Regions from separate parts of the Streptomyces sp. NPDC051243 genome, predicted to be linked through region 2. Evidence: predicted binding sites of a transcription regulator. Region 2 holds the regulator's gene; the other holds the start of a gene.
The links. The regulator HspR, encoded in region 2, represses chaperone genes until heat shock. The targets are predictions, from matches to a motif close to TTGAGNNNNNNNNNCTCAA.

Region 1 (7,433 bases), on a different contig from region 2:
GTGATCCCGCTTACTGGCTATGCCTGCGCATGCTTGCGATTGACGCTTGAATGATCCGCGTCAGAGAAGCAGAGTACGGGGAGTCACCGCGCCACGGCTATCCAGGTCGTACGGCGAGGTGCACGACGTCCGGAACGCCCCGGGCAACGGGGATCTCTTCGGTACGCACCCGTTGGAATCCGGCATTACGCAAGGTTTCTTCGAATTCCGGAGACGGCTGGGCGGACCATACGGCAAGCACCCCACCGGGCCTCAACGCCCCTGCGCAGCCAGCGAGTCCACCGGGCGAGTACAGGCTGTCGTTCCCCTCGGTGACCGTCCAGTCCGGCCCGTTGTCGATGTCGAGACACAGTGCGTCATACGTGGCGGATGTCTCACGCACATGCGCCACCAGATCCGTTTCCAGAATCTCGGTGCGCGGATCGGCGAGGGCCCCGGCGGAGAAGTGCGACAAGGGTCCGTCAAGATGCCAGCCGATAATCGCGCTCTCGCGCTCGACGACGGTGATCCGTCCCGGGCGTGGATCGGCGGCGGCATGTGCGAGCGAGAACCCGACGCCGAGCCCGCCGATCAGCACATGAGGCTCCGGTCGCCCGTCCAGCGAGGCGAGCGCCGCGTCGACGAGCAGCCGCTCCGAACGCCCGTCGGAGGTGTCCATCAGAAAGCAGCCGTTCACGATGATCTGGAGCTGATCGCCGTGCCGCCGCAGCACGACCTCGCCGTGGGGGCCTTCGTGACGGTCCAGTACTTCAGGGGTGTCGTACGAAGTGGGCATCCGGCCATCCTGGCAGCCGGGGCCGGGAGGGCCGAGTGAATTACCTCCGGGAGTACGGCAGAGCGCTCCGGGTTGACGCGGGGCCGGGAACTCGTCCGGCGCCCGCGTGGGCGTCCTGGAGAGACGCGTGAGCTTCTTGAGAGGTTGCTGAGAATCGAGTCCCGTGTGGCGTCGCTCACAGACACGGGCGGGCGGCGGACCAAGGCTGAGGGAAACGGAAGGAGCGCCTCACCTTGGAACGTTCTGCGGCTGGGGGTGTGACGGGCTCTGCTTCGGAGTCCGGCGAGGCGGGCCTGCCCGAGCTCGCCGGGCTGCTGGACGGGATGCCGCGCCAGCGCGGACCCCTGAGCGCCACCGCTCCGCCGTCCCCGGCGCCGGTCGTCACCGCGCCGCCCGCACGCGAGGCCACCGCACCCCGACCCCGTGCCGTCCGTCCCCGGCGGCTGCTCCCCACCCCCGCCGGCACCCCGTTCACCTTCGCCTACGCCGCCGTACTGACCGTCACCTCCCTGGTCGCCGCCTACGCCGACCCCGCCCTCGTCCACGCACTCCACCAGGGCTCCAGCACCGATGTGGCCCACCTGGTGAGCACCCCCGTCTTCGTGCTGCTCGCCAGCGCGCTGTGGGTCGCGGGCGGGATCGTGGCGCCGTACACACTCTGCTTCCTGCTCGTGCTCACCGCGCTGGAGCGGCGGATCGGCGGTGCCCGCACGGCCGTTGTCTTCCTGGCCGGGCACGTCCTGGCGACCCTCGCGACCGAGGGCCCCGTCGGACTCGCGGTGCTCGTCGGCCACCTCCCCGACAGCTCACTGCACCGCCTGGACTACGGCATCAGCTTCGGCGTGGCGGCGAGCGTCGGCGCGCTGGCCGGACTGCTGCGGCCGTGGCTGCGGTGGCCCGTACTGGGGCTGTTCTGCGGGATGCTGGTCCAGGACCTGCTCAACCTCACCGATCCGCTGACCAATTGGGGGCATCTGATCGCCCTGGTCATCGGGGTCGGCATGTGGCCGGTGGTGCGGCGGTGGCACGGACCGGAGTCAGCCGCCCTCGGGTGACCAGACGTACGGCGTGGTGGTGGTCACCGCGGTGAAGCCCAGCCGCCGCAGGATCGGCGCGCTGTCGTCGGACGCGTCGACATGCAGATACCTGACGCCGCGGGTGACGGCGAGGGCGGCGCGGGTGGCGACCAGGGCGCGGTAGATACCGCGGCCGCGCCACTCGGCCAGCGTCGACCCGCCCCACAGGCTCGCGAACTCGGTGCCCTCGCGGAAGACCAGCCAGGCCGCCGAGACGACCTCGCCGTCCGCCTCGGCGACATAGACGGCGATCTCGTCGGGCGCGGACGCGACACGGCCGCTCAGATCGGCGGCGAGCCAGCTCCAGTCCTGGCCCCACGCGGCCGACACCATCGCGGCGATACGGCGCATGTCCGCGTCGGCCGTGACCCGACGCAGCGTCACCCCCTCCGGCAGGAGCGGCTCTCGTGCGGCCATGTCGGCGGCGCGTCCGACCAGCACCGTCTCCTCGTCCTCCGGCGCGAAGCCCGCCGCACGCAGGCGGTCGGTGAGGTCGGCGGGGTCGTCGTGGGACCGGGTCTTCCACTCCACCGCCTCGCCGCGCGCCGCGAAGTAGTCGCGCTGCCGGGCGATGAGCCGGTCGAGTTCGGCGCCGCGCACGCCGAGGGAGCGCGGGCCGCTGACGAGGCCCCGGAATCCGCCGACGATCCGCAGCAGCGGGCCGTCCTGTTCGTACGTCACGCCCGAGGGCGGGGTCGGGGGCGCGCCACGCAGCTGGCCGTCGTAGGCGGCGAGAAGGGTCTCGTTGTCTGTCACGGGAAGACGGTCGGCGAGGGGACGGGGCATGGGCAACCGAATATCCGCATATCCGCGTTGTCCGGGAAACCTGAGGTCACGGCATGTGTGCCGGGTGATCGCTCACAGCGAACGGAGGCCTGGGAACATTCGGGCTCCCCCGTGCATTGAGTCGGCATAACTCAACTTGACTGCCGAAGGGGAGATCATGGCTTCGACGTCCACACCGCTCACCCTGCCTGTGCTGCCGCTCGACGACGAGGTCGTGCTGCCCGGAATGGTGGTCCCGCTGGATCTGAACGACGCCGATGTACGCGCCGCCGTGGAGGCCGCGCAGGCCGCCGCCCGGTCCCAGCCCGGGAAGCCACGGGTGCTGCTGGTCCCACGCATCGACGGGACGTACGCGAGCACCGGTGTGCTCGGCACCGTCGAGCAGGTGGGCCGGCTGGCCGACGGTGACCCGGGCGCACTGATCCGGGGCCGGGGCAGGGTGAGGATCGGTGCGGGAACGACCGGCCCCGGAGCCGCCCTGTGGGTCGAGGGCACCCACATCGACCAGAGCGTGCCCGAGCCGCTGCCCGGACAGGTCGCCGAACTGGTGAAGGAGTACAAGGCCCTCGCCACCGCCTGGCTGCGCAAGCGCGGCGCCTGGCAGGTCGTGGACCGGGTGCAGGCCATCGACGACGTCTCCGCCCTCGCCGACAACTCCGGCTACTCGCCCTTCCTGACCACCGAGCAGAAGGTGGAGCTCCTGGAGACCGCCGACCCGGTGGCCCGGCTGAAGCTCGCCACGCAGCAACTGCGCGACCACCTCGCCGAGCAGGACGTCGCCGAGACCATCGCCAAGGACGTCCAGGAGGGCGTCGACAAGCAGCAGCGCGAGTTCCTGCTGCGCCGTCAGCTGGAGGCGGTGCGCAAGGAACTGCGCGAGCTGAACGGCGAGCAGGACGGCGAGGAGTCCGACGACTACCGCGCCCGCGTGGAGGCCGCCGACCTGCCGGAGAAGGTCCGCGAGGCCGCGCTCAAGGAGGTCGACAAGCTGGAGCGGACGAGCGACCAGTCGCCCGAGGGGTCGTGGATCCGCACCTGGCTGGACACGGTTCTGGAACTGCCGTGGAACTCCCGTACCGAGGACGCCTACGACATCCAGGGCGCCAAGGGCGTGCTGGACGCCGAGCACGCCGGTCTGGAGGACGTGAAGGAGCGGATCACCGAGTACCTGGCGGTGCGCAAGCGCCGTACGGACAGGGGGCTCGGGATCGTCGGCGGACGGCGCGGCGGTGCCGTACTGGCGCTCGTCGGCCCGCCCGGCGTCGGCAAGACCTCGCTCGGCGAGTCCGTCGCGCACGCCATGGGCCGCAAGTTCGTCCGGGTCGCCCTCGGCGGCGTCCGCGACGAGGCCGAGATCCGCGGTCACCGCCGTACGTACGTCGGCGCGCTGCCCGGCCGGATCGTGCGGGCCATCAAGGAGGCCGGGTCGATGAATCCGGTGGTCCTGCTCGACGAGATCGACAAGGTGGGATCCGACTTCCGGGGCGACCCGGCGGCGGCTCTCCTCGAGGTGCTGGACCCGGCGCAGAACCACACCTTCCGGGACCACTACCTGGAGGTGGAGCTGGACCTGTCGGACGTGGTCTTCCTGGCCACCGCCAACGTCCTGGAGGCCATCCCCGAGGCCCTGCTCGACCGGATGGAGCTGGTCCGCCTCGACGGCTACACCGAGGACGAGAAGGTCGTCATCGCCCGTGACCACCTGCTCCCGCGCCAGCTGGAGCGAGCGGGCCTGAACACGGACGAGGTCGCCATCGACGAGGGCGCCCTGCGCAAGCTCGCCGGCGAGTACACGCGCGAGGCGGGCGTGCGCAACCTGGAGCGGTCCATCGCGAGGCTGCTTCGCAAGGTGGCGGCTCAGCACGAACTGGGCGAGCGGGAGCTGCCGTTCACGATCGGCGACGGTGACCTGCGCGGCCTGATCGGCCGGCCGCACCACGTGCCCGAGTCGGCCCAGGACCCGGCGGAGCGCCGTACGGCCGTACCGGGCGTGGCGACCGGCCTCGCGGTCACCGGAGCGGGCGGGGACGTGCTGTTCGTCGAGGCGTCGCTGGCCGACCCGGAGACGGGCGCGGCAGGTCTGACGCTGACCGGCCAGCTGGGTGACGTGATGAAGGAGAGCGCGCAGATCGCCCTGTCGTTCCTGCGCAGCCACGGCGCCGAACTGGAGCTGCCGGTAGCCGATCTGAAGGACCGGGGCGTGCACATCCACTTCCCGGCGGGCGCGGTGCCGAAGGACGGCCCGAGCGCGGGCGTCACGATGACGACGGCGCTGGCCTCGCTGCTGTCGGGCCGCCTGGTCCGCACGGACGTGGCGATGACGGGCGAGGTCTCGCTGACGGGCCGGGTGCTGCCGATCGGCGGCGTGAAGCAGAAGCTCCTGGCCGCCCACCGCGCCGGGGTGACGACCGTCGTCATCCCCAAGCGCAACGAGCCCGACCTGGACGACGTCCCCGCGGAGGTGCTGGACAAGCTCGACGTCCACGCCGTCACCGACGTCCGCCAGGTCCTGGAACTGGCCCTGTCGCCGGCCGCCGACGGCGTGGCTCCGGAGGTTCCGGTCGCGGCGTGACGGACGCGTCCGGACAGGCAAGGCCCGGGTCCCGTGAGGGAGGCCCGGGCCTTCGCCGTACGACATTCCGCCGTACGGCGACGGGTCAGCCCTTCGCCAATGCCCGGACGCGGTCCAGCGCTCCGTTGAACCTGTTGTGGTCCCCGACCGTCGGTCCGGAGGACGTGTACTGCCACATCGTGTAGTAGCTCCACCCGGCCGGCAGCTCTCCGACCGCCGTCGCGTACCGGGCGATCCACAGCGGGTTGGCCGAGGCGAAACCGCTGTAGTTGCCGGTGCACTGCTTCCACCAGCTCGTCGCCGTGTAGATGACGGGGGCGCGGCCGGTGCGGGCCCTGTACTGGTTCACGAAGTCGCGGATCCAGGTGACCATGGCGCTCGGCGTCTTGCCGTAGCAGGTGTCGCCGTACGGGTTCCACTCGATGTCCAGGGCGCCGGGCAGGGTCTTGCCGTCGCGGGACCAGCCGCCGCCGTGGTCGACGAAATAGTTGGCCTGCGTTGCGCCATTGGTGGTGTCCGGGGTCGCGAAGTGGTAGGCGCCGCGGATCATGCCGACGTTGTAGGAGCCGTTGTACTGCTGGGGGAAGTAGGGGTTGGTGTAGTACGTCCCCTCGGTCGCCTTCGCATAGGCCCACTTCACCCCGCTGTTCCACAGGGTCGACCAGGCGACGTTGCGCTGATGGCTGGAGACGTCCACGCCTTCGGTCTTGGTGGCCATGGTCCCCGGGGGGACGCCGTGTACGCCGTCGTGGGCGATGACGCCCATGCCCATGTACGCGGAACCCCGGCGTGGGGTGTCGTCGCCCGCGGACGCGGGGGAGGGCTGGGTGGCGAGGACGAGGGACAGGATCGCGGTGAGCAGGAGCCCGGCGAGGTGCGCGCGCCGGGTGCGGAGCGGTTCGGGTCGGTGCACGGGCACAAGCGTGCCTCCGAAGGCTCGGTGGTGCTCGGTGGGAAAACGCGTAGGGGTGCGGCCGCCATTGGGGTCATGGATGGTGGCGTGTGCATGCCGGTCAAGCCCCTGGTGGAGAAGCCAGGCACGGAGAAGCGCAGGTGGAAGGGGGTCCGGAGGCTGCCTTTGGTCTGGGCCTGCGAAATACTGGCGGAGCTGCGGCGACGACGGCGGTCGAAGGAAACTTTCCGGACCGGGAAACACGAGGCAGGGGCTGACGTGCGCGAAGACGGAAACGGCGAGGGTCGGCGAGTCGGGCCCGGGGGCGACCCTGCCGGGGGAGTGCCCGAGCGTGGCATGGACCAGCCCGAATTCCTCGATCTCGAACGCGAGTTGACGGTCCTGTTCCGGCGCGCCAGGGCCAAGCAGGGCGAGATGGCCCGGGAGGTCCATCCTGACCTGGAGTCCGCGGCGTACGGCCTGTTGGTACGGCTGGGTGAGTCAGGGCGCCAGCGGGCCACCGAGCTCGCCGCCTACATCGGCGTCGGCAAGGCCACCATGTCCCGCCAACTGCGTGCCCTGGAGGACCTCGGACTCGTCGCCCGCGAGCCGGACCCCGCCGACGGACGGGCCTGGCTGGTGCACCTCACCGAGGAGGGGCGCGGCCGGGTGGCGAAGGTGCGGGAGGCCCGGCGGGCCCGGTATGTCGAGCAGCTGTCCCACTGGGACCGCGGCGAGGTCGCGGAGCTGGCGCGGTTGCTGAACCAGCTGAACCGGGGGATGGAGAAGTAGGCCGGAGGGCGGGAGACGGAGAAGAGCCCCGACGCCGAACCAGGCGTTCCCGCGCCGGGCCGCGCGATCACAACTGCGCGTACACGACCGTCGCGTCGTCATGCGTCTTGCTCCGGCCCAGATACACCCGCTCCTCGGCGTCGGCCGACTCCAGCGCCCGCACCCGGTCCACCAGCGCCCGCGCCCCCTCTTTCCGTACGACGGTGAAGCACTCAGCCCAGTCGCCCTCCCGGAACTTCTCCACCCACCTCGTCGCCCCGTCCGTGAGCGCCGCCAGCGCCCGCACCTCCGCCCGCCCCAGCACCCCCGTGACCGCCCGGTCCGCCACCGACGGATCCGCGGCGGCCGTGAAGAAGCCGCCCTCCTTGTTGCGGATGTGGGCGTCGATCAACGCGTCCGTGGCCAGGGACGCCCGTGGCAGCCGGGCCAGGCGGTCGTCCAGGCAGGGTGTGACCGTGCCGTCCGGCGACTGCACGAGCAGGGCCGAGTCGGACAGGATCAGATACTCCACCGACTCCGGCGACCACCGCGCCATGACCA
Region 2 (7,433 bases):
ATGACGGAGTGCCTCCAAACGCCCATTACACCCCCTCCATCGAACCCTGGCCGAAGAGTCGACCAAGATCTGTACAACCAACGCCATACCTCGCGAGTCGTGATCACGACAGCCTCCGCTCCGCTGTCCCGTACTCGACCAGAGGATCGAATGAAGCCAGCCAGACGCACGACCGCCGCGACCGCGGCGACGGTCGTGCTCGCCACCGCGGGCACCCTGCTCACGACGGCCTCCGCGTCCGCCGCTGTGACCTGCACCTCGCCGGTCTTCAAGCGGCAGTTCTTCGCGAACACCACTTTTTCGGGCACCCCGAAGAAGACGGACTGCGACAGCGCCATCGACCAGAACTGGGGCACGGGTGCCCCCGCCTCCGGACTGCCGTCGAACGACTTCGGCGTCCGCTGGACAGTGACACGCGACTTCGGCTCCGGTGGGCCCTTCTCCCTCGCGGCCTCCGGTCTGGACGGCATCCGGGTCTACCTGGACCCCGGCACGCCCGGCGCGCGCAAGATCGACCTGTGGAAGAACACCTCCACGACCGTCTCGAAGACCGTCAACGTGACGATCCCGTCCGGCAAGCACACCATCCGCGTCGACTACGTCAACTGGACCGGCTCCGCCAGGGTCAAGTTCACCTACGCGCCCCGCACCTCCGCCACCGTCGACACGGTCAAGCCCCTCGCCCCGGCCGGCTTCACCGCCACCTACGACCAGGCGACCGGCAAGGCCCGGCTCACCTGGGCCAAGAACAAGGAGATGGACCTCGCGGGCTACCGGGTGTACCGGCGGCTGAAGAGCGACACCTCCTACCCCGCCACCCCGCTGGCGACCACGACCTCCACCACGTTCACCGACAGCACCCTCCCGCTGAACGGCGCGGTGTACTACTACTCGGTGCGCGCCTACGACAAGGCCGGCAACGTGTCCGCGGGGTCGGCCGGAGTGCCCGTCACCACCGCCGACCGCACGGCCCCGCAGCAGGTCACCGGTCTCACGGCGAAGGGCACCACGGCGGGCAACACGGTCAGGTGGGAGCCGTCCGCGTCGGCGGACGTCCACCACTACGAGGTGTGGGGCGCGCCCGAGGGGCAGCAGGATCCCGACGGGCCCGACATCGTGCTCGGCACGTCCTACACGGACGTCCGCGCCGAGACGGGCGCGGCCTACACGTACAAGGTGCAGGCGGTCGACGGCGCCATGAACGCCTCCCCGGTCTCCGCCCCGGTGACGGCCACGCGCCCCGCGCCCTCCGCCACGCCCGCCCCGACCGGGCTCACCGGCGCCGTCCACGACGACAAGACCGTGATCGGCTGGGACCTGCCCGAGAACTCGGGCCAGTTCCGCGTCTACCGCCGCACCGACGGCGGCTGGATTGCCATCGGCGACCTGGGACGGGGCAACCGGTGGGACGACATCGTCGCTCCCGCGGGCAAGGCGTCCTACTACGTCGTCGCCGTGGAGAGCGGTACCGGTGCCGAGTCGGCGCCCTCCGCCGAGGTCACCGTCGACCGGCTCACCCGAGCCACCCAGTTCGGCCCGGCCGCGCCGCGGCTGACGCTGGTCTCCGCGGGCGGCACGCGGTTCCCCATCCAGATCAAGGCCGAACCGGGAGCCGGCGACGAGGGACGCCTGCTGAAGGGGTACTCCTGGGAGATCTCCGGCGCCTGCGGCGACAGCGGCACCCGGCTGTCCACGACCGGCGCCATCGAGTGGACGCCGCCGTTCAACGGCCCCTGCATGGCGACGGTGTTCGCGGTGGACCCCTACGGGCGCACGAGTGCGCAGAGTTCGTCACTGGAGTTCATGGTCAACCGCTGACAGCGGATCAGGGGCGCACGGCGGATCCGCCGGAAGTCACCGGCGAATCCGTACAACCCCAGGGCCGTTCCGCGAGTCGTGATCGTCGCCACCCCTTCCCCGGCCATCGACGATCACGACCGAGGATCCATGAACCCAGCCAGACGCACGACCACCGCGGCCGCCGCCGCTGTCGTGCTCGCGACCGCCGGCGGTCTGCTCACCGCGGTCGCTTCACCCGCCTCCGCCGAGACGACCTGCACCTCGCCGGTCTTCAAGCGGCAGTTCTTCGCGAACACCACCTTCTCGGGTACCCCGAAGAAGACCGACTGCGACAGCGCCATCGACCAGAACTGGGGCACGGGCGCCCCCGCCTCCGGACTGCCGAGCGACAACTTCGGCGTCCGCTGGACGGTGACGAGGGACTTCGGCTCGGGAGGGCCGTTCTCCTTCGCGGCCTCCGGTCTGGACGGCATCCGGGTCTACCTGGACCCGGGCACGACCGGCGCGCGCAAGATCGACCTGTGGAAGAACACCTCCACGACCGTCTCGAAGACCGTCAACGTGACGATCCCGTCCGGCAAGCACACCATCCGCGTCGACTACGTCAACTGGACCGGCAGCGCCAGGGTCAAGTTCGCCTACGCCCCCCGCACCGACGCCACCGTCGACACGGTCAAGCCCCTCGCCCCGGCCGGCTTCACCGCCGCCTACTCCAACGCCACCCAGCAGACCAAGCTGGGCTGGCGGAAGAACGCCGAGATGGACCTGGCCGGTTACCGGGTGTACCGGCGCGTGGCAGGCACCACCAGCTGGCAGACCCTGCGCCAGCTGGCCGCCACCGCCACCTCGTACACCGACACTCCCCCCGCCACCGGGGAGACGTACGACTACCTGGTCCGGGCGTACGACAAGGCCGGCAACTCCTCGGCCACCACCTCGACCGCCTCCGTGACCAGCCTCGCCGTCACCACGCCGACCGGCTTCACCGCCACCGGCACCGACACCGGGATCGCCCTGAACTGGGACGCGGTGCCCGGGGCGGTCAAGTACCGGGTGCTCCGCTCGTGGAACTCCGTCGACGGGGCCGCCACCACCTTCGAGCCCACCGGCACCTCGTTCACCGACACCCGCGTGACGCGCTCCGCCCGGCACGAGTACCGGGTCGCGGCGATCGACGCGAGCGGCCGGGTCACCGCCTACAGCACCGCCAAGGCCGCCCGCCGTCTGGTGGCCGCGCCCACCATCGGCCAGGCCTTCCCGCACTCCAGCGCGGTCACCGTGACCTGGAACGCCGACTGGGACTCCGGCGGCTCCTACATGGGCTTCCGGGTCTACCGCGCCACGGGCACGAGCACCGACTGGGTCGAGGTGACCGATCGCTGCGGCTGGCGCGAGCGCGACCTCCCGGACGGCTCCGAGCAGTTGCTGTGCACCGACTGGTCGGCGGGCACCAACACCGCCTACCGCTACGCGGTCAGCGGCTACGACAGCAACGACAAGGAGGGCCTGCGCAGCGGAGAGGTGGCGGCCACCACCGGCACCGACCGGCAGGCGCCCGCCGCTCCGGCGTCCGTCACCGCGACCGGCGAGGACTGGGGCACGACCCTGACCTGGTCGCAGGTGGCCGACGCCGATCTCCACCGGTACACCGTGTGGCGGGGCACAACCGTCGACGGCGTCTGCACGGACACCGCGAAGCTCGGCGAGACCGGCGTGGCCGTGACGTCGTGGCGGGACGTCAATGTCGCCGACGGCGAGCACCTCTGCTACGTCGTCCGGCCCCAGGACTTCGCCGGGAACCTCGGCGCGGGCACCACGGTCCATGTCACCGAGCACGATCTGCGGCCCACGGTGGAGACGCCGGCCGGGGCCACGCACGTGGCCTACGCGTCGCTCTCCGCGGCCGGCAATGTGCAGGTGTACGGCTCGTCGCCCGCGGGCACCGAGGAGTACGTGAGGTTCCGGGCCGCCCGCTGGAACCCGCAGACCGCCACCTTCGACGCCCTGCCGGACTCGGACTACGAGCCGCTCTACGACGCGAACGTCCCGACCGGAACGTCCCTGTGGTACCAGGTCGTCGGCGTCCGCGAGGACGGCACCACGTCACAGCCGGTGCTGGTGAGCGTCGCCGTACCGCCGGCTTCCTGACGGAACGGCAAGGGGCCCGGAGGTTCGATGCGAACCTCCGGGCCCCTTCGCATGACTGCGTGCCTGCGTGCCTGCGTCGGCCTAGTCCTTGGCCTTCTTCGGCCGCCACACCACCAGCGCGCTGGTCTGCTGCACCTCCTGGTACGGGACCAGGTCCCGGCGGTACGACGCGTGCACCGCCGCCTCGCGCTGCTGCATCGCCGCCGCCGCGCCGTCCAGGGCCGCCTGCATCTCCGCGATCCTGGACTGCAGCGCCGCGACCTGGTTCTCCAGTTCGATGATGCGCTTGATGCCGGCCAGGTTGATGCCCTCGTCCTGCGACAACGCCTGCACCTGGCGGAGCAGTTCGATGTCGCGGGCCGAGTAGCGCCGGCCCCGGCCGGCCGTGCGGTCCGGGGACACCAGGCCGAGGCGGTCGTACTGGCGCAGTGTCTGCGGGTGCAGGCCGGAGAGCTGGGCCGCCACCGAGATGACGTAGACCGGGGTTTCCTCGGTCAGTTCATACGGGTTGCGTCGACGGCCGTCCATCTCGATCAAGCTCCCTTCGCGGCCTGGAACAGCTCCGCCCGCGGATCCTCGTCCGCGGTCGCCTCGCGATACGCCTCGAGTGCGTCACGAGCCTTCCCCGTCAGGTCCTTCGGGACACTCACCTCGACGGTGACCAGCAGGTCTCCGCGGGTGCCGTCCTTGCGGACCGCGCCCTTGCCCCGCGCCCGCATGGTGCGGCCGTTGGGCGTGCCGGGCGGCAGTTTCAGGGTGACCGGCGGTCCGCCCAGGGTGGGGACCCTGACCTCGCCGCCGAGGGCCGCCTCCGTGAAGGTCACGGGGACGGTCACCGTGAGGTTGTCGTCCTTGCGGCCGAACACGGGGTGCGCGTCGACGTGCACGGTGACGTACAGGTCGCCCGACGGGCCGCCGCGTTCGCCGGGCGCCCCCTTGCCGCGCAGGCGGATGCGCTGGCCGTCCGACACCCCGGCGGGGATGCGGACCTGCATGGTCCGGGACGACTTCGCGCGGCCGCTGCCCTTGCACTCAAGGCACGGGTGCTCGGCGATCAGGCCGCGCCCCTTGCAGTCCGGGCACGGGTCGGTGAGGGAGAAGCCCCCGCCCGAACCCCGGGCCACCTGGCCGGTGCCGACGCAGGTCGGGCACACCCTGGGCGTGCCGTTCTTGTCGCCGGTGCCCGCGCAGGCCTTGCACGGTGACTGCGAGGACATCCGCAGCGGGACGGTCGCGCCCTCGATCGCCTCGGTGAAGCTGAGGGTGACCTCGGTGTCGATGTCCTGGCCGCGCCGGGGCTGGGTACGGGTGGCGCCCGTGCCGCCGCGGTTGAACAGGCCCCCGAAGACGTCACCGAGTCCGCCGCCGAAGCCGCCGGCTCCCCCCTGGCCCTGGGCGCCGCCTCCGAAGAGGTCGCCCAGGTCGAAGTTGAAGGAGCCGCCCGCGCCGCCCGGCCCAGGGCGGAAGCCGCCGTTGCCGAACAGGGCGCGTGCCTCGTCGTACTCCTTGCGCTTCTTGGGGTCACCGAGGACGTCGTTCGCCTCGGAGATCTCCTTGAAGCGCTCCTCCGCCTTGGCGTTGCCCTTGTTGGCGTCCGGGTGGTACTCGCGGGCGAGCTTCCGGTACGCCTTCTTGATCTCGGCCTCGGTGGCGTCCTTGGGGACGCCGAGGACCTTGTAGAAGTCCTTCTCGATGAAGTCCTTGGTGCTCATCCTCGACGTCCCTCCTCTCTCGTCGTCAGTTCAACGTCAGCCCTCGTCCGGGCCACCGCTCTCCTTGTCGTCGGCCGCCTCGGCAGACTCCTCCTTGACGGTCTGCGCGCCCGGCTGGGGCTCGGCCACGGCCACCCGCGCGGGGCGGATGGTGCGCTCGCCGATGCGATACCCCGGCTGGAGGATCGCGACGCAGGTCGTCTCGGTGACGTCCGGCGCGTACGAGTGCATCAGGGCCTCGTGGATCGTCGGGTCGAAGGGCTCGCCCTCCTTGCCGAACTGCTGCAGACCCATCTTCGCCGCGACGGTCTCCAGCGACTCCGCGACGGACTTGAATCCGCCGACCAGTTCGCCGTGCTCCCGCGCGCGGCCGATGTCGTCGAGCACGGGCAGGAGCTCGGTCAGGAGGTTCGCGATGGCGATCTCCTTGACCGTGATCCGGTCCCGCTCCACGCGGCGGCGGTAGTTCTGGTACTCGGCCTGGAGCCGCTGGAGGTCCGCCGTGCGCTCGCCGAGCGCGGTGCGCACCTGGTCCAGCTGGGCCACCAGACCGGCGTCCGCTGCTGATACGTCCCCGGCCGGGGCCGCCCCCTCCGTGTTCGAAGAGGGTGCGGCCTTCGGCTCGGCGTCGTCGGGGGTCGCGCCGGAGGGGACGTCGGGCTTCTCCTCGAAGCCCGGGGTCTCCTCCGTCACGCGGCACCGTCCTTGCGCTCGTCGTCCACGATCTCGGCGTCGACGACATCGTCCTCAGGGGCCTTGCCACCGGCGGTGGCGCCCTCGGGACCGCCCGCGGCCTGCGCGCCCTGGGCGTCGGCGTACATGGCCTGGCCGACCTTCTGGGAGACCGCGGCGACCTTCTCGGTGGCGGTCCGGATCTCGGCGGTGTCCTCGCCCTTGAGCGCGGTCTTCAGCTCCTCGACGGCGGCCTCGACCTCGGTCTTGACCTCGCCGGGGACCTTGTCCTCGTTGTCCTTGAGGAACTTCTCCGTCTGGTAGACGAGCTGCTCGCCCTGGTTGCGGGTCTCGGCGGCCTCGCGGCGGCGGTGGTCCTCCTCCGCGTACTGCTCGGCCTCCTGGCGCATCCGGTCGACCTCGTCCTTCGGCAGCGAGGAGCCGCCGGTGACGGTCATCTTCTGCTCCTTGCCCGTGCCCAGGTCCTTGGCGGTCACGTGCATGATGCCGTTGGCGTCGATGTCGAAGGACACCTCGATCTGCGGGACGCCACGCGGGGCCGGCGGCAGACCGGTCAGCTCGAACATGCCGAGCTTCTTGTTGTACGCCGCGATCTCGCGCTCGCCCTGGTAGACCTGGATCTGCACGGACGGCTGGTTGTCCTCGGCCGTGGTGAAGATCTCGGACCGCTTGGTCGGGATCGTGGTGTTGCGCTCGATGAGCTTGGTCATGATGCCGCCCTTGGTCTCGATGCCGAGGGACAGCGGGGTCACGTCGAGGAGCAGGACGTCCTTGACCTCACCCTTGAGGACACCGGCCTGGAGCGAGGCGCCGATGGCGACGACCTCGTCCGGGTTCACACCCTTGTTGGCCTCCTTGCCGCCGGTCAGCTCCTTGACGAGCTCGGCGACGGCGGGCATACGGGTCGAGCCACCGACGAGGACGACGTGGTCGATCTCGTTGATGGAGACGCCGGCGTCCTTCATGACATTGAAGAACGGAGTCTTGCAGCGCTCCAGCAGGTCGGCCGTCAGCTGCTGGAACTGAGCCCGGGTGAGCTTCTCGTCCAGGTGCAGCGGGCCCTCGGCGGAGGCGGTGATG

Region 1: lon (endopeptidase La) is a predicted target of HspR. The motif match lies at 2,754-2,772, and genes of this name have one in related genera.

Annotation. Positions count from the first base shown of each region.
Region 1 covers NZ_JBITES010000009.1:425,096-432,528, forward strand. The annotation lists gene ACIBAG_RS25045 (spermidine synthase) at 98-775, opposite strand; gene ACIBAG_RS25050 (rhomboid-like protein) at 1,009-1,830, shown strand; gene ACIBAG_RS25055 (GNAT family N-acetyltransferase) at 1,813-2,607, opposite strand; gene lon (endopeptidase La) at 2,795-5,209, shown strand; gene ACIBAG_RS25065 (lysozyme) at 5,295-6,128, opposite strand; gene ACIBAG_RS25070 (MarR family winged helix-turn-helix transcriptional regulator) at 6,381-6,893, shown strand; gene ACIBAG_RS25075 (protein phosphatase 2C domain-containing protein) at 6,961-7,433, opposite strand, start outside.
Region 2 covers NZ_JBITES010000004.1:489,075-496,507, reverse strand. The annotation lists gene ACIBAG_RS12860 (fibronectin type III domain-containing protein) at 151-1,818, shown strand; gene ACIBAG_RS12855 (PA14 domain-containing protein) at 1,948-3,948, shown strand; gene ACIBAG_RS12850 (heat shock protein transcriptional repressor HspR) at 4,030-4,476, opposite strand; gene dnaJ (molecular chaperone DnaJ) at 4,482-5,660, opposite strand; gene grpE (nucleotide exchange factor GrpE) at 5,697-6,353, opposite strand; gene dnaK (molecular chaperone DnaK) at 6,350-7,433, opposite strand, start outside.